DNA from 3 places in the Phycicoccus mangrovi genome. Region 3 is predicted to be linked to each of the others. Evidence: predicted binding sites of a transcription regulator. Region 3 holds the regulator's gene; each other region holds the start of a gene.
The links. Region 3 encodes LexA, which represses DNA repair genes until DNA is damaged. Its sites were predicted from a motif close to TCGAACANNTGTTCGA; they were not measured.
Positions count from the first base shown of each region.

Region 1: a site for LexA is predicted at 2,153-2,168, ahead of KMZ30_RS13890 (HNH endonuclease signature motif containing protein). Genes of this name have one in related genera too.
Region 2: a site for LexA is predicted at 4,837-4,852, ahead of KMZ30_RS16780 (alpha-ketoglutarate-dependent dioxygenase AlkB). Genes of this name have one in related genera too.

Region 1 is NZ_JAHHWP010000015.1:87,144-94,854, reverse strand. Features, by position in the region: gene KMZ30_RS13895 (LLM class F420-dependent oxidoreductase) at 1-457, opposite strand, end outside; gene KMZ30_RS13890 (HNH endonuclease signature motif containing protein) at 497-2,107, opposite strand; gene KMZ30_RS13885 (hypothetical protein) at 2,346-3,359, shown strand; gene KMZ30_RS13880 (nucleoside/nucleotide kinase family protein) at 3,418-4,113, opposite strand; gene KMZ30_RS13875 (sugar phosphate isomerase/epimerase family protein) at 4,121-4,999, opposite strand; gene KMZ30_RS22385 (ATP-binding cassette domain-containing protein) at 4,996-5,841, opposite strand; gene KMZ30_RS13865 (ABC transporter permease) at 5,838-6,839, opposite strand; gene KMZ30_RS13860 (substrate-binding domain-containing protein) at 6,851-7,711, opposite strand, start outside.
Region 2 is NZ_JAHHWP010000018.1:112,316-120,026, forward strand. Features, by position in the region: gene KMZ30_RS16745 (metal ABC transporter permease) at 1-176, shown strand, start outside; gene KMZ30_RS16750 (Fur family transcriptional regulator) at 173-583, shown strand; gene KMZ30_RS16755 (isoprenyl transferase) at 600-1,406, opposite strand; gene recO (DNA repair protein RecO) at 1,403-2,128, opposite strand; gene KMZ30_RS16765 (DNA-3-methyladenine glycosylase family protein) at 2,491-3,327, opposite strand; gene KMZ30_RS16770 (hypothetical protein) at 3,379-4,062, shown strand; gene KMZ30_RS16775 (SDR family NAD(P)-dependent oxidoreductase) at 4,072-4,752, opposite strand; gene KMZ30_RS16780 (alpha-ketoglutarate-dependent dioxygenase AlkB) at 4,873-5,499, shown strand; gene KMZ30_RS16785 (iron chaperone) at 5,513-5,857, opposite strand; gene KMZ30_RS16790 (VOC family protein) at 5,878-6,210, opposite strand; gene KMZ30_RS16795 (PfkB family carbohydrate kinase) at 6,241-7,119, opposite strand; gene leuA (2-isopropylmalate synthase) at 7,126-7,711, opposite strand, start outside.
Region 3 is NZ_JAHHWP010000026.1:69,685-77,395, reverse strand. Features, by position in the region: gene KMZ30_RS20290 (ABC transporter substrate-binding protein) at 1-791, opposite strand, end outside; gene KMZ30_RS20285 (GNAT family N-acetyltransferase) at 850-1,431, shown strand; gene KMZ30_RS20280 (hypothetical protein) at 1,634-1,813, opposite strand; gene KMZ30_RS20275 (LysM peptidoglycan-binding domain-containing protein) at 2,072-2,473, opposite strand; gene lexA (transcriptional repressor LexA) at 2,724-3,440, shown strand; gene KMZ30_RS20265 (succinylglutamate desuccinylase/aspartoacylase family protein) at 3,453-4,421, opposite strand; gene KMZ30_RS20260 (ATP-dependent zinc protease family protein) at 4,421-4,897, opposite strand; gene KMZ30_RS20255 (RimK family alpha-L-glutamate ligase) at 4,921-6,120, shown strand; gene KMZ30_RS20250 (GNAT family N-acetyltransferase) at 6,130-6,639, opposite strand; gene KMZ30_RS20245 (NAD-dependent protein deacetylase) at 6,636-7,610, opposite strand.

The DNA of each region.
Region 1 (7,711 bases), on a different contig from region 3:
CGCCGCGCAGCATCGGCTCGAGGATCGACAGCGCCTCCTCGAGCCGCTGGAACCGGTCGGTGAAGGTGCCGAACTCGAAGCCCAGCTGCCGGTGCTCGAGCTCGAACCAGCCGGCGCCAAGGCCCAGCACCGCGCGGCCGCCGCTCACGAGGTCGAGGGTCGTCACCTCCTTCGCGAGCAGCGTCGGGTTGCGGTAGGTGTTGCCGGTGACGAGCGTCGAGAGCTGCACCCGCTCGGTGGCCGTCGCGAGCGCGCCGAGCAGCGTGTAGGCCTCGAGCATCGGCTGGTCCGGCTCGCCGATGCCGGGCAGCTGGTAGAAGTGGTCCATCACGAGGACGGCGTCGACGCCCGCGGCGTCCGCCTCCTGCGCCTGCTGGACCACGGTCGGCACGATGCGCGCGGGCTCGCCCCCGGGGTAGGTGAAGTTCGGGATCTGGTAGCCGAGGCGGATGCTCATCCTCGGGACGGTACGCCCGTGCAGGGCCCACGGGGCGGCTCAGAACGGGGGTGACGCGGGCGGCGTCGAGCGGCGCCGCCGGTGGTGCGGTGCGAGGTCGACGACGAGCGGGCGCGGAGGTCGGCCGCGGGGGCGGTGGATCTCGACGCCGCAGCCACGCGACGGCTGCGGCGGACCACCGTGCTCGAGCCGGTGCTCGAGGGCGGAGTGGCGTGCGTCGCTCGGCGCCGCACCGGGCGGGCGCGGTGGCGGGTCGGCGTCCAACCCGGTGTCGGGCAGGACGACCGGCCGATGGTCGAGGGGTTCGGTGGTGCGCCGACGCCCGGCGGGGTCGACCCAGGTCGTCGTCGCGTCCGGGTGGAGAGTCACCGCCCAGCCGGGCCGCTGCTTGGTGCGGTGGTGCCGCCGGCACAGGCACACGAGGTTGGACGCCGCCGTCGGTCCGGCCGGCCAGGCCACGACGTGGTCGAGGTCGCAGAACCGGGCGGCGACGTGGCAGCCGGGGAAGCGGCAGCGTCCGTCCCGCGCCCGCACCAGCCGGACGAGCACGGCCCCCGGCCGGTAGGCGTCAGCGCCGGTGTCGCCGACCGGCACGAGGGCACCGCTCGAGGAGTCGACGACGACCCGCCCGAGGTGGTCGGCGCGGGAAGAGGTGGCGGCCACGGCGCGCTCCAGCCAGTCGCGGGCGACGAGGACGGGCTCGCCGGGCGCTGCGCCGTGCACGGCCACGAGGTCATCCGGTCGCCTGTCGGCTGCCGACCGCGCCGGCCGGACCTCGTCGTCAGGGGCGCCGCCCGGGACGACCGTCACGACGTGGACCCGGAGGTCGATCGTCGCACTGCCGGTCACGAGGTCGGTGAGCGCACGGGCCCGCGCCCGGTCGATGCCCTCGCACGAACCGTCGGCGACGAGCCGCTGTGCCAGCGCGTCGATGGTGGCCCACGCGCGGCAGGCCTCCTCGGAGGGGAAGGTGCCGAGCCAGGTGTCGGTGCCCGGCTCGTCGACCCACCGACGCAGCGACGACGCGGCACGGGCCCGGACCGCCCTCTGCCGCAGGAGGTCCGGTGAGATGCGGGCCAGCACCCGCCGCACCCGACGGCGCAGGCGCGGCGCGTCCTCGACGCCGAGGTACGCGTCGACGGCCTCGAGCACGGTGGAGGCGACCTGCGCCGGGACCTCCTCGAGCTCGTGGGCGACGACACCCGCGCGGTAGCCGTCCAGGCGCCCCTGCGCCATGGCGAGGTGGAGCGCGCCGAGACCGGTCTCCGTGCCGGTCCCCTCGGGCCCGTCGGCGACCCGGCGGACGGCGTCGCGCACCCAGCGCTCGGCGTGGACGGCCGTCATCCCGAGCACCCCGGAGACGATCGACGGCGCGTCGAGCGAGACGTGGCCGGGGGCGCGGTGGGTCTCGACGAGCTCGCCGGTCTCGAGGACGAGCGGCTCGATCGCCGCGAGACGGACGGCCACCTCCGCCTCGGCCGCCTCGACGACGTCGGCCAGCGCCCGGAGCTCGCCGAGGGCGGTGGCCCACTCCTCGCACGACCCAAGAGAGTCCGCCGGGGAGAGGACCGCGCCCACCAGCCGTCGCGCCCTGCGCGCCGCCTCGACGACGTCGTCGGGACCCGGCCGGCCCGTGCTGGTGGATGGCATCCGCTCCCCCTCCCCTCGCGCTCCATCGTACCGCCGAGAGCCTTCTCGAACAAGGGTTCGACCGACCGGAATCGGCTGCGCTACAGGATTTTTGGGCCCGCACACCTCGCCGGACCGGCACCGGTCAGGAGCCCTGGGACCCGGGGAGCGCTCCCCATGTCGTGGAGGGGTCGGGGGGCCTACAGTCGGCCGCACGGCGGCGCACCGGCACCGCCCGACGAGGGGAGACCACACGACCATGGCACGACTGAAGACCCTGGCCGCCACCCTGGCGGCCGTGACGCTCGGCGGGCTCGTCACCGTCGCGACGCCGAGCGCGGCCGTCGCGGAGGACGCGATGTGCCGCACCACCACGGGCAGCTCGGACTTCTACCCGGGCCCGTCCGCGAGCGCGACCTACGACGAGACCTTCCACAACAGCGTCGCGATCCCGGCCGGCCTGCTCGACGGTCGCTACGTGCCGCAGGGCCTCGCCTACTGGAACGACTTCCGCGGCACCGACGACGTCCTCCTCATCTCGGCGTACCACGACGACAACGGCAACGGGACGCCCGACGGTCCGAGTGCGGTCTTCGGCGTGTGGCTGAGCGGCCCCGACCGCGGCGAGAGCCTGGGCCGGATGCTCATCCCCACCACCCACGCGGGCGGCATCGCCGTCGCGGGCGGCCACGTGTACGTCGGCGGCGAGGGCATCGTCCGCTACTGGTCGGCGTCCGGCGTGAGGTCGGTCCTGCTGGCGGCCAACAACAACCACACCTACACCCCGAAGGACGACCAGAACGTGGCGGGCAAGGCCTCGTTCCTCGGCACCCAGGGCGGCTACGTGTGGACCGGGGACTTCTCCGAGACGAGCCACCAGAGCATGTGGCGCTACCGGCCGAACAGCGACGGGTCGCTCACCTACACGAGCACCAAGCGCACCGTCCCGGCCAAGACCCAGGGGATGACGACGGTCGGCTCGCGGTTCGTCTTCGCCACCTCCTACGGCCGCAACGACCGCGGCAACGTCTGGGTCCGCTCGACCGCGTCGGCCGGTGACATCACCGATGCCACGTCCTTCTGCATGCGGGCGCCGTCGATGATCGAGGGCCTCGCGTACGGGAGCTCGAACGGCAACGCCCACGTGTGGGCGCTCTACGAGAGCGGCGCGTACACCTACAACAAGGGCCTCGACGACCCCCGCAACCCAATCCGCAACATCCACTGGGCCGAGGGCTCGACGCTGGCCGGCCTTTACGGCCAGTCCGACTGAGCGAGAACCCCACCCGCACGGCGACGCCGGCCCCGCTCGGGGCCGGCGTCGCTCCGCGTCAGGCTCCGGACACCGACCATCCGCCGTCGGTGACGAGGACGACCCGGTCGGCCGCTCCGGCCCGCTCGCGCACGAGCTCGGCGTTGCGGTCGTCGACCGCCGCCACCCAGGCCGCGGCCTCCTCCGGCGACTTGCCGAACTCCACGTGCCGGGCCAGCAGCCGGCGGCGCCGCACCTCCTCGTCACCGTCGACGAACCACACGGCGTCGAGGGCCTCACGCGCCTCGCGCCAGTCGCCCTCGAGCAGAAGGTAGTTGCCCTCGGTGACGACGAGTCGCGTCCCGCCGGGCACGACCACGGCGCCGGCGATCGGCTGCTCGAGCACCCGCTCGAACCCCGGCGCGTAGACGTCGCGCTCGGGGTCCTCCCGCAGGCGGCGCAGCAGCGCCGCGTACCCGAGCGCGTCGAACGTGGCCGGGGCGCCCTTGCGGTCGCGCAGGCCGAGTCGCTCGAGCTGCACGTCCGCGAGGTGGTAGCCGTCCATCGGCACCTGAGCCACCCAGCCGTCCCCGTGCCGCCGGGCGAGCTCGGCGACGAGCGCCTCCGCGAGCGTCGACTTGCCCGCCCCCGGCACACCGGCGACGCCGAGCAGCGCCCGCCCGTCACCGGCCGACTCGACGAGGGTCTCGGCGAGGTCGGCGAGCTCGCCGAGACCCTGGTGGACGGTGTCGGACGGTCGGGGGCCGGCGCTCATCGGCCCATCATCGCGCGACGGCGGCGTGGGCCCGGTCCAGGCCCGCCGTGAGGAAGCCGTGCGCCTCCCGCGCGAGGTCGGTGCCGTCGGACCACAGGTTGCGCCAGATGGCCAGGTCGTTGCTCAGCCCCGGGGCGAGCACGGCCGACGAGAACGACTCGAAGGTCACCGGTCCGCGGTAGCCGATGTCGGCGAGCGCCCCGAAGAAGCCCTCGAAGTCGAGGTGGCCCGAGCCGAGGTAGCCGCGGTGGTTCTCGCCGACGTGGACGTAGCCGAGGCGGTCGCCGACCTCGCGCACGGGGTCGCTCATCGAGTCCTCCTCGATGTTCATGTGGTACGTGTCCAGGTGCACGACGACGTTGTCCGCGCCGATGTCGTCGGCGAGGCGCACCGCGTCGCGCGCCGTGTTGACGACGTTGGTCTCGTAGCGGTTGCACACCTCGAGCCCGAGCGTGACGCCGCGGGCGGCCGCGTCGACGGCGAGGTCCTTGAGGACGGCGACGACGTTGGCCCGGCCCTTCGCGGTGAGCGGCGCGGCCGCCTTGCCGAAGGCGCTGTACAGCGCACCGGTGAGGACGGTGCCGCCGATGTCGGCCGTCACCGCGAGCGACTCCTGGAGCAGCTCGGCGCCGCGGGAGACGACGGCCGGGTCCTCGCTCGAGACGTCGGCGTCCGGCGCGAGCCCCCGCGAGCAGGCGGCCTGCAGCCCGTGGGCCTCGAGGGCGGCCCGGGTGGCCGCGCGGTCGAGGTTGACCGAGTCGTGCAGCGAGAACTCGAGGAGGTCGAAGCCGGTCGCAGCGGTGCGCTCGACGGCGGCGGCGACGGACTCCGGGGAGGTGTCACCGACCCAGACGAGGGCGTGGATGCCGAGGGGGTTCGCGGTCACGGGGTGGGTCCTTCCGTCGGGGAGGCCGCGCCGGCGGGCACGGTCTCGTGGTCGCCCGGGCGGGCGCCGGTGATGAGGCCGACGATCTCGTCGCCGTCGGTCTGCGCGGTGCGGCGGCCGGCGACGCAGCGCCCGGCCCGCATGACCCAGACGGCGTCGCTGAGCCGCAGCACCTGGGCGAAGTTGTGGCTGATGAGGACGATCGCGTGGCCCTGCGCGCGCAGGTCCTCGACGAGCCGCTCGACCTTGGCGGTCTCCTGGACACCGAGGGCGGCCGTCGGCTCGTCCATGATGATGAGCTTCGAGGCGAACCCGGCGGCCCGGCAGATGGCGACCGCCTGCCGCTGCCCACCGCTGAGGCGCCGCACCCGCGAGCCGACCGCGGGGACGTTGACCGCGAGGCCGGAGACCTTCTCGGCCGCGCCGGCGCGCATCGCCTTCCGGTCGAGGACGCGGAACGGCCCGACCCCGCGGGTCAGCTCGCGGTTGAGGTAGAGGTTCTGCCACACCGTGAGGTCCTCGACGAGCGCGAGGTTCTGGTGGACGGTCTCGATGCCCGCCTCCCGCGCGTCCTCGGGTGAGCGGAAGCCGGTGTCCGCGCCGTCGAACCGGATGGTGCCGGCGTCGGGGCGGTGGATCCCGCTGATGCAGCGGATGAGCGTGCTCTTGCCGGCGCCGTTGTCGCCGACGATCGCGGTGACCTCGCCCCGGCGGGCGTGCATCGTCACGTCGCGCAGCGCACGGACCTGGCCGAACGAGAGGCTGACGTCGCGGACGTCGAGGAGCGCGTCGGCGGGGACGTCGTGGGCGAGGGGTGTCCCCGCGGTCTGGGTGCTGGTCACTTCTGGAACCTCGTGAGGAAGGCCGCCGCGACGACGACGACGCCGACGGACAGGGGCTGGTAGAACTGCGAGACCCCGAGCAGGGTCAGGCCGTTGACGAGCGCCGTGAGCAGGAGCGCGCCGATGACCGGCCCGAGCACCGTGGCCCGTCCGCCGAAGAGGCTGACCCCGCCGAGGACGACCGCCGCGACGCTGTTGAGCAGGAAGGCCGTGTTGGCCGCCGGCTCGGCGGCGCCGACCCGGGCGACGAGGAGCACGGCCCCGACCCCGGCGAGCAGGCCGGCGATGACGTAGACGGCCGTCTTGACCCGGGCGGTGCGCACGCCGGTGGCGTTGGCCGCCTCGGCGTTGCCCCCCGTCGCGAGGACGTGGGTGCCGAACCGGGTGTGGAACAGGACCACGTGGGCGACGACGGCGATGACCGCCGCGACGACCACCGAGTAGCCGATGATCCCGACGGACCCGGTCGACAGGCGCAGCAGCGGCGCGCTGATGATCGTCGCCGGCTTGCCGTCGGAGAGGACCAGCGCCAGCCCGGAGGCCGCGGAGAGCGACCCGAGGGTGACGATGAAGTCGGTGATCTTGCCGCGGGCGACGAGCAGGCCGTTCGCGAGCCCGACGAGGCCGCCGGCGACGACGGCCGCGACGACCGCGGGCAGCAGGCCGGCGCCGGAGGTGAAGACGATCCCGAGGACGACGGCCGCGAGGGTCATCGTCGAGGCGATCGAGAGGTCGATCCCGCTCGTCGCGACGACGAAGGTCTGGCCCACGGCGAGGACGACGAGGATCGCGGCCGCGACGAGCATCGACTGGATGTTGCCCGCGCTGAGGAAGGTCGGGTTGAGCGCCTGGAAGACGACGACGAGGACGACGAGCCCGACGAGCGCGGCCCAGTCGGCCCAGTTCGCGACGTCGCGCCAGCCGGTGCGGGGGCGGGGGCCCGACTCGTCCGCCGGCGCGGCGGACGAGGGGGCGGTGGACGAGGCGGCGGGGGTCACGGTCGGGGCCGTCACTTGAGGAGCTCCGCGAACGGGTCGTCGTAGGCCTCGCCCGGCTTGGGCGCCGCCGAGAGCGCGGCGTCCACGGTGTCCTTGGTGACGACCTGGACGGGCGCGTCGACCTTCTCGGGGAGCGTCTTGCCCTTCATCGCGGCCTCGCAGGCCTCGAGGCCCATCTTGCCGACGACGTAGGGGAACTGGGCGACGACGGCGTCGATGCCGCCGCTCTTGATCGCCTCGAACGCGTCCTTGTTGCCGTCGACGCTGATGACCTTGATCTGCCCGGTCTTGCCGGCGTTGGCGATCGCGCGGGCGATGCCCAGGCCCATGTCGTCGTTGGCGGCGAAGAACCCCTTGAGGTCGGGGTTGGCGCGCATGATGTCGGTCGCCTTGGTCAGCGCGGTCTGGCGGTCCCAGTCGGCGGCGACGGTCTGGACGATGCTGATGTTGGCCGGCTTGCCGGCCGTGAAGCCGTCGAGGCGGGCGCCGCTCGTCACGTCGCCGGCGATCCCGCCGACGAGGGCGACCGCGCCGCCGTCCGGCAGGAGGGTGCCCATCTGCTTGCCGGCGAGCTGGCCGGCGGCGTTGTTGTCGGTGCCGATGTAGGTCGCGATCTTCGCGCCGGCGGCCTTGGCGGCGTCCGCCTCGACCGGGCTGTCGATGTTGACGATCGGGACGTCCTTGGCGGCGATCTGCGCGATGCCCTGGACGAGGTTGGTGCCGGAGATCGGGTTGACGACGAAGCACTTGTAGTCCTGGCCGGCGAGGCCGGTCAGCTTGTCGGCCTGGCCGCTGGTGTCGGTGATGGCGGCGGCGGCCTGGATCGTCACGTCGGTGCCGTCGGCGCTCGCGGTGTCCTGGATGCCCTTCTC
Region 2 (7,711 bases), on a different contig from region 3:
AGCGGCACGACCACGAGCACGGGCCGCGCTGCGGCCACGACGCCGTGGAGCACGACGACCACGTGGACTACCTCCACGACGGCCACCGGCACGCCGCCCACGAAGGGCACTACGACGAGCACGGCCACCACCACGCACCCGAGCACGACCGGCCGCAGGAGGCAGGGACCCGATGACCGAGCAGACGCAGGCCGCCCGCCGGCCCACCCGCCAGCGCGCGGCCATCGCCGAGGCGCTCACCGGCACCGTCGAGTTCCGGTCCGCCCAGGAGATCCACTCGTCGATGGCCGGCGACGGCACCCGCGTCGGGCTGGCCACGGTCTACCGCAACCTCCAGGCGATGGCCGCCGACGGCGAGGTCGACGTCATCCGCACCGCGGACGGCGAGGCGGTCTACCGCTCGTGCGCGACCGACGACCACCACCACCACGTCGTGTGCCGCTCGTGCGGTCTCGCGGTCGAGGTCACCGGCGACGCCGTCGAGCGGTGGGCCGAGGCCGTGGCCGCCGAGCACGGCTTCACGCAGGTGCGCCACACGGTCGAGATCGACGGTCTCTGCGCGCAGTGCGCCGCACGCCGCTGACGGCCGTCGGGCGAGGTCAGCCGGCCGGGGCCTCCGGCAGGCCGGGTGCGTCGACGGCGCCGCCGTACCGCCGCTCGCGGTCGACGTAGGACTCGACCGCGGCCCAGAGGTCACGCCGGTCGTAGTCGGGCCACAGCCGGTCCTGGAAGACCATCTCGGCGTAGGCGCTCTGCCACAGGAGGAAGTTGCTCGTGCGCTGCTCGCCGGAGCTGCGGACGAAGAGGTCGACGTCCGGCATGTCGGGCTCGGGCAGGTAGCGCGCGACGGTGCGCTCGTCGACGCTGCGCGGCTTGAGCCGGCCCGCCGCGACGTCCTGGGCGAGGCGCTGCACGGCGTCCCCGATCTCGGCGCGGCCGCCGTAGTTGACGCAGAAGTACAGCGTCAGGCCGGTGTTGTGCCGCGTCATCTGCTGCGCCGTCTCGAGCTCCTTGATGACCGAGCCCCACAGGCGCGGCCGCCGGCCGACCCAGCGCATCCGCACGCCCCACGCGTGCAGCTGGTCGCGGCGGCGCCGGATGACGTCGCGGTTGAAGCCCATGAGGAAGCGGACCTCGTCGGGGCTGCGCTTCCAGTTCTCGGTGCTGAAGGCGTACGCCGACAGGTGCGTGACGCCGACCTCGATGGCGCCCGCGACGACGTCGAGGAGCGCGGCCTCGCCGGCCTCGTGGCCCTTGGTGCGGGCGAGCCCGCGCTGGTTGGCCCAGCGGCCGTTGCCGTCCATGACCACGGCGACGTGGCGCGGCATCCGCGACGCCTCGATGACCGGGGCCTGCGCGCCGCTGGGGTGCGGGAAGGGGCGCTCGTAGGGGGTGGGGCCGCTCACCGCTCCACCATACGGAGGCTGCGGATGCCGCGTTCGAGGTGCCACTGGAGGAAGGCCGCGGTGAGGCCGCTGCCCTCGCGGCGCTGCCGCTGGTCGGCGTCGTCGGCGAGCGCCCAGTCCCCGGCGAGGAGCGCGGCGAGCAGGCGCAGCGTGTCGGGGTGCGGGGCGGTCGAGCCGGGCGCGCGGCAGACCGGGCAGACCGCGCCGCCGGCCGCGACGTGGAAGGCGCGGTGCGGGCCGGGCGCGCCGCACTTGGCGCAGTCGTGGAAGCTCGGGGCGTAGCCGCCGATGGCCATCGCCCGCAGGAGGTAGGCGTCGAGGACGAGGCCGGGGTCGTGCTCGCGGTGGGCCAGGCTGCGCAGCGCCCCGGCGAGCAGGAGGTACTGCTGGAGGGCGGGCTCGCGCTCCTCGGTCAGCCGGTCGCAGGTCTCGAGCACCGCCGTGGCCGCCGTCCACGCGGGGTAGTCGCGGGCGATCGCCTCGCCCCACGGGTCCATCGTCTCGACCTGGGTCACGGTGTCGAGGGTGCGACCCTCGTAGCACTGGAGGTCGATGTGCATCCCCGGCTCGAGCCGCGCCCCGAACCGGGAGCGGGTGCGGCGCACGCCCTTGCCGACGACCCGGAGCTTGCCGAGGCGCCGGGACAGGACGGTGACGATGCGGTCGGCCTCACCCAGCTTGTGGGTGCGCAGCACGATCGCCTCGTCGCGGTAGAGGGGCACCGCACCATCATCCGCCCCCGCACCGACATCCCCGACGCCGCCCCGCCGACGACCTCGCACGTGCGGGGTTATCGCGGTCCATCCCCCTCCCAGCGCACGACAAGCCCGCACGTGCGCGGTTATCGCGGTCCGACCCCCTCCCAGCGCACGACGACCTCGCACGTGCGGGGTTATCGCTGTCCGACCCCCTCCCAGAACTCGACAAGGCCGCACGTGCGCGGTTATCGCGGTCCATCCCCAGACCGAGGCACGACAAGCCCGTCCGCGACCGAGGCGCGCCTCGTGGCGCGGGACGTGGGGTGATCACCCCCGGTCTCGCGCCACGAGGGACGCCACGATCCCCGCCCCGACGTCCGCCGGCGTCAGCGTGGGTCGAGGGCGTGGTGGGTCCACAGGTGCACGACGGCGAGGCTGCGGTGCGGCGCCCACGCCTCGGCCAGGCGGGCGGCCTCGCGGGCCGCGACCCCGCCCAGCGCCTTGCGCAGGACGAGGTCGCCGGGCAGGAAGACGTCGGGGTCGCGCAGGCAGCGCATCATCACGAGGTCAGCGGTCCAGGGGCCGACCCCCGGCAGCGCGAGGAGCTCGGCCCGTCGCGCGGCCCGGAGCACGGGGTCGGGCTCGGGCTCGAGCGACAGCCCCCCGGCCACCGCGGCCCCGAGGGCCACGAGCGTGCGGGCGCGGGCGCCGGTGACGCCCACCGCTCGCTGCAGCTCGTCGGGGTCGGCGGCCGCGAGCGCCACCGGCTCGACGGGCAGCAGCGCCGCCAGCCGGGTCGCGAACACCCGGCCGGCCGCGAGCGACACGTGCTGCCCGAGGACGACGTTGACCGCGGCCGCGAACGGGTCGGGCGCCCCCGGCACGCGCACGTGGGGCCGCACCCGGACCAGCGCCCCGAGGACGGGGTCGTCCGCGAGCGCCGCGACCCCCGGCGCCGGGTCGAGGTCGAGCCCGAGCCACCGCCGCCCCGCCTCCAGGGCGCTCGCCGCACCCGGTCCACCCGAGCGCAGCACCGGCGCACCTGACCCCGGCAGCACGACCTCGAGCCACCCGTCCCCGACCGCCCGCCGGTGGATGCTCCCGCCGGCCCCGGACCTGGTCGTCTCGACGCCGTCGACGGCGTGCGCGACGAGCCAGGCCCGCAGCGCCGGCACGTCGACCGGCGCGGACACGACCTCCTCGGTCAGGGGCGGGACGGGCACGCGACCATCCAACCCCACCCCGGCGACACCGCCGCGCCCTACGCTGCCGGGATGACGCAGCAGCCGTTCTTCGACCCGTGGCCGGAGCCGGAGGAGCACGAGCACGATCAGCCCGAGTACGACATCCCGTGGATGCCGCCGCGGCACGTCGTGGGCGTGACCGTCCCCCTCGACGTCGAGATCTTCACCAGCGCCGACGTCGTCGTCCGGGCGACCCGGGCGCGTGCCTACTCGCGGGGTCTCGAGATCGAGGTCGAGACGTGGGTCCGGCCCGGCGCCACCCGACCGGTCGACGACGTCGCGCACGTCTGGGAGCAGCAGGAGCCGCGCGTCGGCGTCCGGCTCGCCGACGGGACGCGCCTCGGCCACCGCCCCCCGCACGGCGCTCCGGACGAGGACGCCGGCCCCTCGACCCTCGCGCAGACCGGCGGCCAGGGCGACGCGCTGCGCTCCAGCCGCTCGTGGTGGCTCCATCCGTTCCCCGACGGTGACGCGCTCGACCTCGTCGTGCGCTGGGACCACCTCGGCGTCCCCGAGAGCGCGGCCTCCCTCCCCCTGGCTCCGCTGCGCGAGGCCGCCACCCGCGAGCAGGTGCTCTGGGACCCGCCCCCGCCGCCCGGCGCGGACGGCGGCGGATGGTTCGCCTACGCGCCGATGTCCGGGAGCGCCTACGGCTCGTCCCTGTCGATCACGTGGGACGACGACGACGACGAGCGCGCCGACGAGGAGGAGTAGGCCTGCAGCTCAGGCGAAGTCGCCGGATGCCACCTCGGCCGTGCGCTGCTCGATCGCGTCGAGCACGACCTGCGCGACCCGCTGGGGCTCGAGCCCCTGCGGGAGCGACGGCGCCGTCCCGGCCAGCGGGCGCGTCGCGAGCCCGGTCTCGGTGTGCGGGGGCCGCAGGTCGATGACCTGCACGCCGCTGCGGCGGGCCTCGCGGGCGAGCGAGCGGTCGGCGGCGGTCAGGGCCGCCTTCGCCGCGGCGTAGGCGACCATCCCGGGCAGGGGCGCCTCGGCGACGACCGCGCTGAGGTTCGCGAGGTAGCCCTTGGTCTCGGCCAGGGCGGGCAGCACCCGGCGCGCGAGGAAGAGCGGGCCGATGACGTCGGTGAGGAAGAGCTCCTCGATGACGGCGTCGTCGGTGTCGACGAGCGTCCCGAAGGCGACGACGCCCGCCGCGTTGACCACCCCGTCGAGCCGTCCGTGCTCCTGGCGGCAGTGCGCGACGAGCCGGTCCCCCAGCGCGGCGTCCCCGATCTCGCCGACCACCTGGGTCGCCCCCGGGACGGCCTCGCCCAGCCGACCTGCGTCCCGTCCGACCGCGACGACGGTGGCCCCCCGCTCCTGCAGCCCCCGCGCGACCAGCCCGCCGAGCACCCCCGAGGCACCGACGACGGCCACGACCTGTGCGTTCTCCTCGCTCATGGCGCCACTCTCGCAGCGGGCACCGCGCGCCCGCCGGTCGCGGACCCGGCCCCTCCCGCGCGCGTCGAACGTGCGGCGAGACCTCTGGACACGTGTTCGATTCCGGGATACGCTCGCGGCATGGCAGTGCTCCAGGGCTCGCTCCTCGACCTCGCCGACGGCATCGAGGTCCGGCCGCTCGGCAGGTCGGTGCGGCGCACGGTGCTCGACCACGGCGCCTGGGTCGACGAGCGCACCGGATGGGTCGGTGGCGCCGACGAGCTCTACGAGGCGCTGCGCCGTGACGTCCCGTGGTTCGCCGAGCGGCGGCAGATGTACGACTCGGTCGTCGACACCCCGCGCCTGCTGTCCTTCTACGGCGAGGGTGACCCGCTCCCCCACCTCGCGCTCGAGGAGGCCCGCGACGCCCTCTCGGCCCACTACGCCGCCGAGCTCGGGGAGCCGTTCGTCACCACCGGCCTGTGCCTCTACCGCGACGGGCACGACTCGGTGGCGTGGCACGGCGACCGCATCGGGCGCAGCCGCAGCCAGGACACGATGGTGGCGATCCTGTCCGTCGGCGCCCCGCGCGACCTCCTGCTCCGCCCGCGCGAGGGCGGTGCCTCCCGCCGGTTCGCCGCCGGGCACGGCGACCTCCTCGTGATGGGCGGCTCCTGCCAGCGCACCTGGGACCACGCCGTCCCGAAGACCGCCCGCCCCGTCGGCCCGCGCATCAGCATCCAGTTCCGGGTCCGGGGCGTGCGCTGACGCCCGAGGCCGGTCAGCCGCGGATGCTCGCGACGCGGAACTCGACGACCCGACGGACGAGCTCGAGCGGCAGCGGCCGGTCCAGCGGCAGCTGCACCGAGCCCTTGCCCTGCGGGTACGCGGCGAACTCCTCCGCGAAGGCCTCGTGCCCGTTGGGGGTCGCGTAGAAGCCGACGTGCCGCGCGAACCCGGCGAAGTAGACCAGCGGTTTCTTGTCGAGCTTGTACGCGGGCATCCCGTAGGCCATCGACTCGACCGCGTCGGGCGCCACCTCGTGGACGACGCGCCGCATCGCGTCGAGCCGCTCGCGGACCTCGCCCTCGAAGCCGGCCAGGTACTCGTCGACGGTGTCGGCCATCGGTGCTCCTCGGGGGGCGGTCAGTCGGTGAGGACGACGCGGTTGCCGTCGGGGTCGGCGAGCCGCAGGATGCGGACGCTGCTCGCCTGCTCCACACCCTCGTGGGCGACGCCGGCCTCGGTCAACCGCGCGGCGACGGCGTCGAGGTCGGCGACGGCGATCGTGCAGCCGGAGCGACCCGCCGCGTGCGGCTCGCGCCAGACCTGCAGGCCCGCACCGGGGCCGAGGCGCCACTCGAGCAGTCCGTCCATCGGGCGCTCGTCGGGCCCCCGCCCGAGCAGCGCGGTGTACCAGCGCTCGGCGGCGTCGAGGTCGGAGACGCGGAGGTTGGGCATCACGAGGATCGGGTCCATGTCAGGACAGACCCGTCCCGGGGCACGAACTCATCGCTGCCGCGCCCAGCCGAGGGCGCCCGGGTGGGCGACCGAGCGCGAGGCGACCTCCACCGCGCGGGCGAGGGAGCCGGGCAGGTCCGTGGCTCCCCCGCGGCCGAGCTCCGCGAGCAGCGCGCCGTGCAGGACGTCACCGGCGCCGAGGGTGTCGACGACGTCGACGACCGGCACGGGCACCTCGCCGTGGACCCCGCCCGCCCAGCGCCAGCGCACCGGCCCGGCGCCGTCGGACACCGCCGCCCACGACGGACCCGCCGCCAGCACGGCCCCGAGCACGTCGGCCGACTTCGGCTCGTCCGGCACCGCGAACGCGGACGACAGCACGGCCAGCTCGGTCTCGGCCAGCAGCTCCTCGAGCCCCGGCTTCCACGAGCCGCCGTCCAGGAGCACCGGCACGCCCCGTCTCCGGGCGGCCCGTGCGACCGCCACGGCGACCGGCAGGTGGTGCCCGTCGACGAGCACCGCCGCCACCCCGTCCAGCAGGGCGTCGAGCGCCGAGTCGGACGGCGCTGCGAGGCCCGCCACCCCGACCGCGTTGCGCGACACCACGGCCCGCTCTCCCGACGCCTGGGTCACGAGGACGGTCGACAGGGGCGGCTCGAAGGCCGGGGGCGCAAGGTCGGTCACCGCGACGCCCCCGGAGGCGAGCTCGCGCAGCACGACGGCCGACAGCGGCCCGCTGCCCACCGCCCCGACGAACCGGGTCGGCACACCGAGGGCCGCGGCGGTCAGGGCCGCGTTGCACGCCGGGCCGCCCGCGGTCACGTCGGCCGCGAGCGCGACGACCTTCTCGTCCGGGCCCGGCACGGCCTCGACGACCTGGACGACGTCGACCGTCGCCAGCCCGCACGCGAGGACCGTGCCGGACACCGGGGCTCAGCCCTCGGCGGGAGCGCGCTCGGCGCGGTTGACCGCGGAGAGGATGGCCCGCAGCGACGCCTTGACGATCGACTCGTGCAGCCCGACGCCCCAGAGGACGCGGTCGCCGACGGCGCACTCGACGTAGGCGGCGGCGCGGGCGTCGCCACCGGCCGACAGCGCGTGCTCGTGGTAGTCGAGCACGCGGACGTCGACGTCGAGGGTCGCGAGCGCCGCCGTGAAGGCGTCGATGGGTCCGTTGCCGCGGCCGTGGACGGGGGTGTCGACCCCGTCGACCCGGATGACGGCGTCGATGACGTCGGTGCCGTCGTCGGAGCCGGCGATCGTCGAGCGGACCGGGCTGAACCGGCCCCACCGGTGGTCGGGCGACTCGGAGTGCAGGTACTCGTCGGCGAACATCGCCCAGATCTCGGCGCCCGAGAGCTCGCCGCCCTCGGTGTCGGTGCGGCGCTGGACGACGTGGCTGAACTCGACCTGGAGGCGACGCGGCAGGTCCAGCCCGTGCTCGGCCTTGAGCAGGTACGAGACGCCGCCCTTGCCGGACTGGCTGTTGACCCGGACGACGGCCTCGTAGGAGCGGCCG
Region 3 (7,711 bases):
GGCCGCGCCCACAGCCCGTCCGCGTCGACCGCGTGGACGGTGACGCCGTCGGGCAGCACCCCCGCGGCGACGAGCCCGTCGGCCTGGCGCTGCGCCCCCTCGCGGTCGTAACCACACGGCGCGACGACGACGACCTCCGGTGTGGATGCGGCGAGGTCCGCCCACCCGATGGCGACCGACCGCTCCCCCGCCGCCCCGAGGACGCACTCGCCCCCGGCCAGCTGCACCATCTCGGGGATCCAGTGCCCCGGCGCGAACGGCGGGTCGGTCCACTCGAGCACCGCGACGCGCGGCCGCCGGCGTCCGGCCACGCGGGCACGGACGGTGTCGAGGCGATGCCGCAGCGTCGCGACGAGGGCCGCGGCCTCCGCCTCGCGGCCGACCGCCGCCCCGACCGCGCCGATGGAGGCGAGCACCTCCTCGAGCGTGTGCGGGTCGACGGTGAGCACCTCGGCCCGGCAGCCGAGGTGGCGCAGCGCGGCGTCGACGGTCGAGACGTCGAGCGCGCAGACGGCGCAGAGGTCCTGGGTGACGACGAGGTCGGCGTCGAGGTCGGCGAGGGCGCCGGCGTCGAGGTGGTAGAGGTCCTCGCCGCGCTCGACGGCGGCCCGCACCGCGGCGTCGATCTCGCCGGGGGTCAGCCCCTCGGGCAGCGCGGAGGTCGAGACGACCCGGCGCGAGCGGGCCTCCGGCGGGACGTCGCACTCGAAGGTCACCCCGACGACGTCGTCACCCGCCCCGAGGGCGAAGAGGATCTCGGTGGCCGAGGGGATGAGACTGACGATGCGCACGCCCCGACCCTACGGAGCGCGGGTGGCGCGGTGTCGGTGCGCGGTGCTTGGCTGCGGCATGACCACCTGGGAGACCCACCCCGTGACGCCGGACCGCTTCGACGACTTCGCGGACGTGGTCAACCCCAACCGCCGGGCGACGCACTGCTGGTGCCTCTCGCACCGGCTGCGGCAGCGCGAGATCGACGAGTTCGGCGAGGGCAGCCGTGAGCAGGCCGCCCGCCGGCTCTGCGAGCGCGAGGTGCCCCCGGGGGTCGTCACCTACCGCGACGGCGTCCCGGTCGGGTGGTGCAACATCGGCGCGCGCAGCGACATCCCGCGCCTCGTGCACTCGACGAGGATCCACCCGGTCGACGACGTCCCGGTGTGGAGCATCGTCTGTGTCGTCGTCCGCGGCGGCCACCGGCGCCAGGGCGTGACGGCGCACCTCATCGAGGGCGCCGTGGCCTGGGCGGGGTCACAGGGGGCGCCGGCGGTCGAGGCGCACCCGGTCGACCCCGGCGAGCGGCGGATGGACCTGACGATGGCCTTCGTCGGGACACGGGCGATGTTCGCGCGGGCCGGCTTCGAGGAGGTCGGCGTCACCGACGCCACCGCGAGCGGGATGCCACGCCTCGTGATGCGCAAGGCCCTGGCCTAAGCCGGCGGGGGACGGCCGATCCCCCCACCCGGACCCGGTCGGGGGTCGGAGTGGGGGGACCTGCGATCCCCGACGGCGCGGGGCCGCGGCCTCCCTGCAGGCGACAGCCAGCGCCGCCCGCTCCGTCGTCGCGTCGGTGGAGAGCCAGCGACGACGAGGGGTGCGACCCGGGGACCCTCTGTGTATCCCCGGGCCGCACGTCTCATTCCCCGGGGCTCAGGCTGTGGTGCACGAGTGCCGCCGTGTAGGCACCGTGCCAGCCGCCCGAGGTGGCGGACCCGCGCGCTCCGCAGCCGCACGACCAGAGCCACCGGCCCTGGCCGCCGCACTGGACGACCGGGTGGTGGGTGAGGCGGTAGGAGCCGCGACGACGTGTCCGCATGTCATGAAGTCTGTTGGTGCACAGGAGGGTCGCGCAGCGCCGCACGCGACCGGCGGGCCGATGGGACCGGGAGGTCCGACGTCTCGGGGGATGCGACCTCCCCCGTTCGGCCGAGCGTGGCGCGTTGACAGCGGCCTGCCGGTGCACAGCACGGAGGGCGCCGTCTCTCCTGCACGGGAGACGACGCCCTCCGGCGTCCGAGTCGGGTCGAGGGACTCGGGGATCGTGGCGCGCCCGACCGGGCGCCCCCGCGGCGGCTCAGCCCGCGGGGACGACCAGCTGCTGGCCGGCGCGGACCTGGGCCGTGCTCAGGCCGTTGGCCAGCTGGATGGCGACGATGCCGTCGCTGATCGACATCGAGGGCAGCTCGCGGGCCGCGATCTCGGACAGTGTCTGGCCGGGCGAGACCGACACGGTGTGCGCGGGCTCGACCGCGCCGGCGCCCCCGAGGCCGCGCAGGCCGAGGACGGCCGTCAGCGCGAGCGTCGCGAGGACGAGCAGCACGAGGCGGCCGCGGCGGGTGATCCGCAGGGCCGGCTGCGCGGCGCGCGCCGCACGGCCTCCCTGGCCACCGCCCTCGAGGACGACCAGCCGCGGGCGGCGCGGCGGCACGGGGCGGGTGGGGCCGAGGTCGGTGGGGTCCCAGGCGATCGCGCTCATCATGTCCTCCATCCCGGCGGCCGGGGCCACCGTCGAACCGGTGTTCGATAGAACGTCTGTACGAGTTATAGCACGCACGTTCGAGGCGGACAAGACACGCGTCGAACACATGTTTGAGTTCGACGCCCGTCGCTCGTAGGATGTCCGCATGCAGATCAGACTGCATGTCACCACCGACAGACCGTCTGACCTGCGAAAACACCGGTCAGGCCCCCCGTCGGCACGGGGCGGCCGCAGCGAAGGGGTCGAGATGGCACGTCCGAGGAACGCCGACATCCACGAGATGCCCGACCGCGGCGACGGCGGGGACCTCACCCACCGCCAGCGCAAGATCCTCGAGGTCATCCGCAACGCCGTCGACCGGCACGGCTACCCGCCGAGCATGCGCGAGATCGGCGAGGCCGTCGGGCTCACCTCCCCCAGCTCGGTCGCCCACCAGCTCTCGGCGCTCGAGCGCAAGGGCTTCCTGCGGCGCGACCCCAACCGGCCACGCGCCATCGAGGTCGTCTCCCCCGACCGCCAGGGCTCCGGCTACCGCCGCCCCGAGCCCGACGAGGTGGTCGACGTCACCGGCGAGGGCGACGAGCGCCCCGAGGCCTCCTACGTCCCGGTCCTCGGCCGGATCGCCGCCGGTGTGCCGATCACCGCCGAGGAGGTCGTCGAGGACGTCTTCCCGCTGCCGAAGCAGATCGTCGGCGAGGGCAGCCTCTTCCTGCTCAAGGTCGTCGGCGACTCGATGGTCGACGCGGCCATCTGCGACGGCGACTGGGTCGTCGTCCGCCAGCAGCCCACCGCCGAGAACGGCGACATCGTCGCGGCGATGCTCGACAACGAGGCGACCGTCAAGACCTTCAAGCGGCGCGACGGCAAGGTCTGGCTCATGCCGCACAACCCGGCCTTCGAGCCGATCGACGGCGACCACGCGACGATCCTCGGCAAGGTCACCGCGGTCCTGCGCCGGGTCTGAGGCCGGCCGGCGTCAGTCCTCGACCTCGGCGATGTGGACGACCGCGTCGCCGGAGTTGACCAGCGGCGCCTCGGTGCGCCCGATGACAATGCCGGACCGGTCGGCGTGCACGAGGCGCACCCGCTTGCCGAGCGAGTCGAAGAGGCCGCCGAGGCGCGCCCCGCGCTCGACCCGCTCCCCCAGCGCGACCTCGAGGTGGAGCATGCCGGTGCCGCGCGCCCGCACCCAGCCGCTGCGGAACGAGACCGCCGAGGGCGCCGGCGGGTCCTCGGCGACCGGCTCGGTCATCCCGAGCGCGGCGAGCACGCGGCGCACGCCGAGCACGCCGGCGTCGACGGCCCAGCGGTCCATCCGCCACGCCTCGCCGGCCTCGTAGAGCAGGACGGTGGCGCCCCGCTCGCGGGCGGCGTACCGGAGCGAGCCGTCGCGCAGCCTGGCGTTGAGCATGACGGGGGCCGCGAAGGCCTCGGCGAGCGCGCGGGTGCGCGGGTCCTCGAGGTCGGCGCGCACCTGCGGGAGGTTGGTGCGCCGGTCCGAGCCGGTGTGCAGGTCGATGCCGACCTCGCACTTGTCGACGACCTCGGTCATGAACAGGTGGGCGATGCGCCCGGCGAGCGAGCCGCGCGGCGAGCCCGGGAAGGAGCGGTTGAGGTCGCGGCGGTCGGGCAGGTAACGCTGCCCCGCCGAGAAGCCGAGGACGTTGACGATGGGGACGGCGATCAGGGTGCCGCAGAACGTCTTCGGGTCGAGCCCGGCGACGACCTGTCGCACCACCTCGACCCCGACGGCCTCGTCGCCGTGGATGGCGGCGTCGACCCACACGGTCGGCCCCTCCTCGCGCCCGTGGACGACCCGGACGGGCAGCTCGACGTCGGCGCCGGTGACCAGGCGGGTGATCGGCAGCGACACCGACTGCGTGCGCCCGGCCCGCACGCGCACGTGGCCGATCTCGAACGAGGGGCGCAGGGGGCGCCGGGCCATCAGGCCTTCCCCCGGTTGCGCCGGCGCATCGCGAGCGGTGGGCGGCCGCCGAGGTAGGAGCGGCCGGGGTCGACGGCGAAGCCCTGGCGCAGCGCCTCGCGGCCGACGAGCATCCGGAAGCCCATCTCGTCGCGCCGCGCGAGCGTCATCTCGGCGGCGACCGTGCGGCCCATGAGGACGAGGTCCATCGCGACGACGAGCCGCTCCTCGGCGTGGCCGGAGGACGAGCGGACCTCGCGCACGTCGAGCACCGGGCACTCGCACTGGACGGCGTCGGCCTCGGAGCGCTGCCACGGCTGGATGCGGAAGCGGGCCCACCGCTCGCCGTCGCGCTCGAGGTCCTCGAGGTCGAAGGCGTGGATGGACGAGGACCGCGCGCCGGTGTCGAGCTTGGCCTTGACCCACGGCACGCCGATCGTCGGGAGGCTGACCCACTCGCGCCAGCCCGCGAGGGTGTAGGAATGGCTGTCCGTCATCCGTCCTCTCCCGTCGGGAAACCATGAAGCTCGCGATCCTCTCCCGCGCGCCTCGCTCGTACAGTACGCAGCGCCTGCGCACCGCCGCCCAGGACCGTGGCCACCAGGTCAAGGTCCTCAACACCCTCCGCTTCGGCATCGACCTGTCCGGGGACGAGCCGGACCTGCAGTTCCGGGGCAAGCGGCTCTCGACGTACGACGCGATCCTGCCGCGGATCGGCAACTCCATCACCTACTTCGGCACCGCCGTCGTGCGGCAGTTCGAGCAGATGGACGTCTACACGCCGAACACCTCGTGGGGCATCGCGAACTCGCGGGACAAGCTGCGCGCCACCCAGATCCTGTCGCGGCACAACATCGGGATGCCGCCGACGACCTTCGTCCGCGACCGTGCCGACGTCATCCCCGCCATCGAGCGCGTCGGCGGCGCGCCGGTGGTCATCAAGCTCCTCGAGGGCACCCAGGGCATCGGGGTCATCCTCGCCCCGGAGATGAAGACCGCCGAGGCCATCATCGAGACGCTGCAGTCGACGAAGCAGAACGTGCTCATCCAGCGGTTCGTCAAGGAGAGCAAGGGCCGCGACATCCGCGCGCTCGTCGTCGGCGACCGGGTCGTCGCCGCGATGCGCCGGGTGGCCAAGGGTGACGAGTTCCGGTCCAACGTGCACCGCGGCGGGTCGGTGGAGCCGGTCGAGCTCGACCCCGACTTCGAGCGCGCCGCCGTCCGCTCCGCGCAGATCATGGGCCTGCGGGTCGCCGGTGTCGACATGCTCGAGAGCGACGAGGGGCCGCAGGTCATGGAGGTCAACTCCTCCCCCGGCCTCGAGGGCATCGAGACCGCGACGAAGCTCGACGTCGCGGGCGCGATCATCGACCACATCGACAACCAGGTCGCCTTCCCCGAGATCGACGTGCGCCAGCGCCTCACCGTCTCGACGGGCTACGGCGTGGCGGAGATCGCGGTGCACGAGGCATCCGACCTCGTCGGGAAGTCGTTGGGCGACAGCGGTCTTCGTGAGCGTGACATCACCGCGCTGACGCTGCACCGCGGGACGATGGTCATCCCCAACCCCAACAGCCACCACGTGCTCGAGGCCGGCGACCGGATGCTCTGCTTCGGCAAGCTCGAGGAGATGCGCTCGATGATCCCGAGCCGCCGCCGGCGCACGCGCAAGGTCAAGCGCCTCCCGAAGGAGCCGATCCACGACGTGCGCCCCGAGTGACGCCGGCGCTCAGCGCCCGTCCGGGTGCGGGCGCTGCCAGAATGCGGTGTCGACGCGGCGCCCGAGCTTGAACCCGACCTCGCGGAGCGTGCCGACGTGCTCGAACCCGTGCGCGCGGTGCAGCGCCTCGCTCGCCGGGTTCGGCTGGGCGATGACGGCGACGCACGTGTGCACGCCGTCGGCGTCGACCCGCCGCAGCAGCTCGGCGTAGAGCCGGCGGCCGAGGCCCTGCCCGCGAGCGGCGTCGGCGAGGTAGACCGACACCTCGCGGGTGCCGTCGTACGCCGCGCGCGGCCGGTAGGTGCCCGAGAACGCGTAGCCGAGCACGTCGCCGTCGGGCGCGACGGCGACGAGGACGTGGTCACCGGGTCGGGTGGACGCGACGCGGTCGGCGTAGTGGTCGTCGGGGCGCGGTTCGAGGTCGAACGTGGCGACGGTGTGCCGGACGGCGTCGTTGTAGATGACGGCCATGCCTGGCAGGTCGGCCGGTGTGGCGGAACGGATCTCGGCCTCGGTCACGCGGCCGCCCCGTCGCGCAGCAGCTGCTCGAGCGTCGGGGCGAGGGGCGCGTCGACCCGCAGGGCCATGTGCTCGTCACCACGGGTCGGGCCCCGCGTCACGGCCGCCACGGGGATGCCCCGGCGCGCGGCGTGCCGGACGAACCGCAGCCCCGACATCACGGCGAGCGAGGAGCCGAGGACGAGCAGCGCGGGCGCGGCGTCGGTCAGCGCGAAGCAGGTGTCGACCCGCTCGCGCGGCACCGAGCCGCCGAAGAACACGACGTCGGGCTTGAGGGTGTCGGCGCCGCAGACGAGGCAGAGCGGCAGCCGGAAGCCGGCCACGGCGTCCTCGGGCAGGACGACGTCACCGTCCGGCCGGATCTGGCTGCTCACCTGCGAGCCGTCCGGCGCCTCGCCGCGCACCCGCTCCTCGAAGCCGGGGTTGGCGGCGGCCATCCGCGCCTGGAGCTCCTCGCGGCCGGTGCGGTCGTCGCAGGTCAGGCAGACGACCTCGGCGAGGGTGCCGTGAAGCTCGGTGACGTCGTGCGAGCCGGCCGCCTGGTGCAGGCCGTCGACGTTCTGGGTGATGACCGGGCCGAGCAGCCCCGCCTCCTGGAGCGCGGCGACGGCGTGGTGGCCGCGGTTGGGCTCGGCGCGCGAGAAGCGCTGCCAGCCGACGAACGAGCGCGCCCAGTACCGCTGCCGGTTCTCGCTCGAGGCGCAGAACTCGCCGTGCTGCATCGGCATCACCCGACGGGTGCCGTCGCGGCCCCGGTAGTCCGGGATGCCGGAGTCGGTGGACATCCCGGCCCCGGAGAGGACGAGGGTGCCGGGGTGCGCGCGCAGCAGGTCGGCGAGCCGCGCGACGGCGGCGGGCTCGCGGGCCTCGGGCGGCAGCGGCCGGGTCGCCCAGTCGGGGGTGCGGCCGACCTCGTCGCGCCCGGCGAGCCGCAGCGTCGCGCCGGGGGGCGCGCTGGGGGTCTCCGGCATGGCGCCAGTATCCCCCGCGCCGCCGACACCGCCCCGGGGAGCGGCCGCGGATGACGCCGCGTTGCGAGACCAGGCCGGTCGATAACGCCCGCTTATAGGAT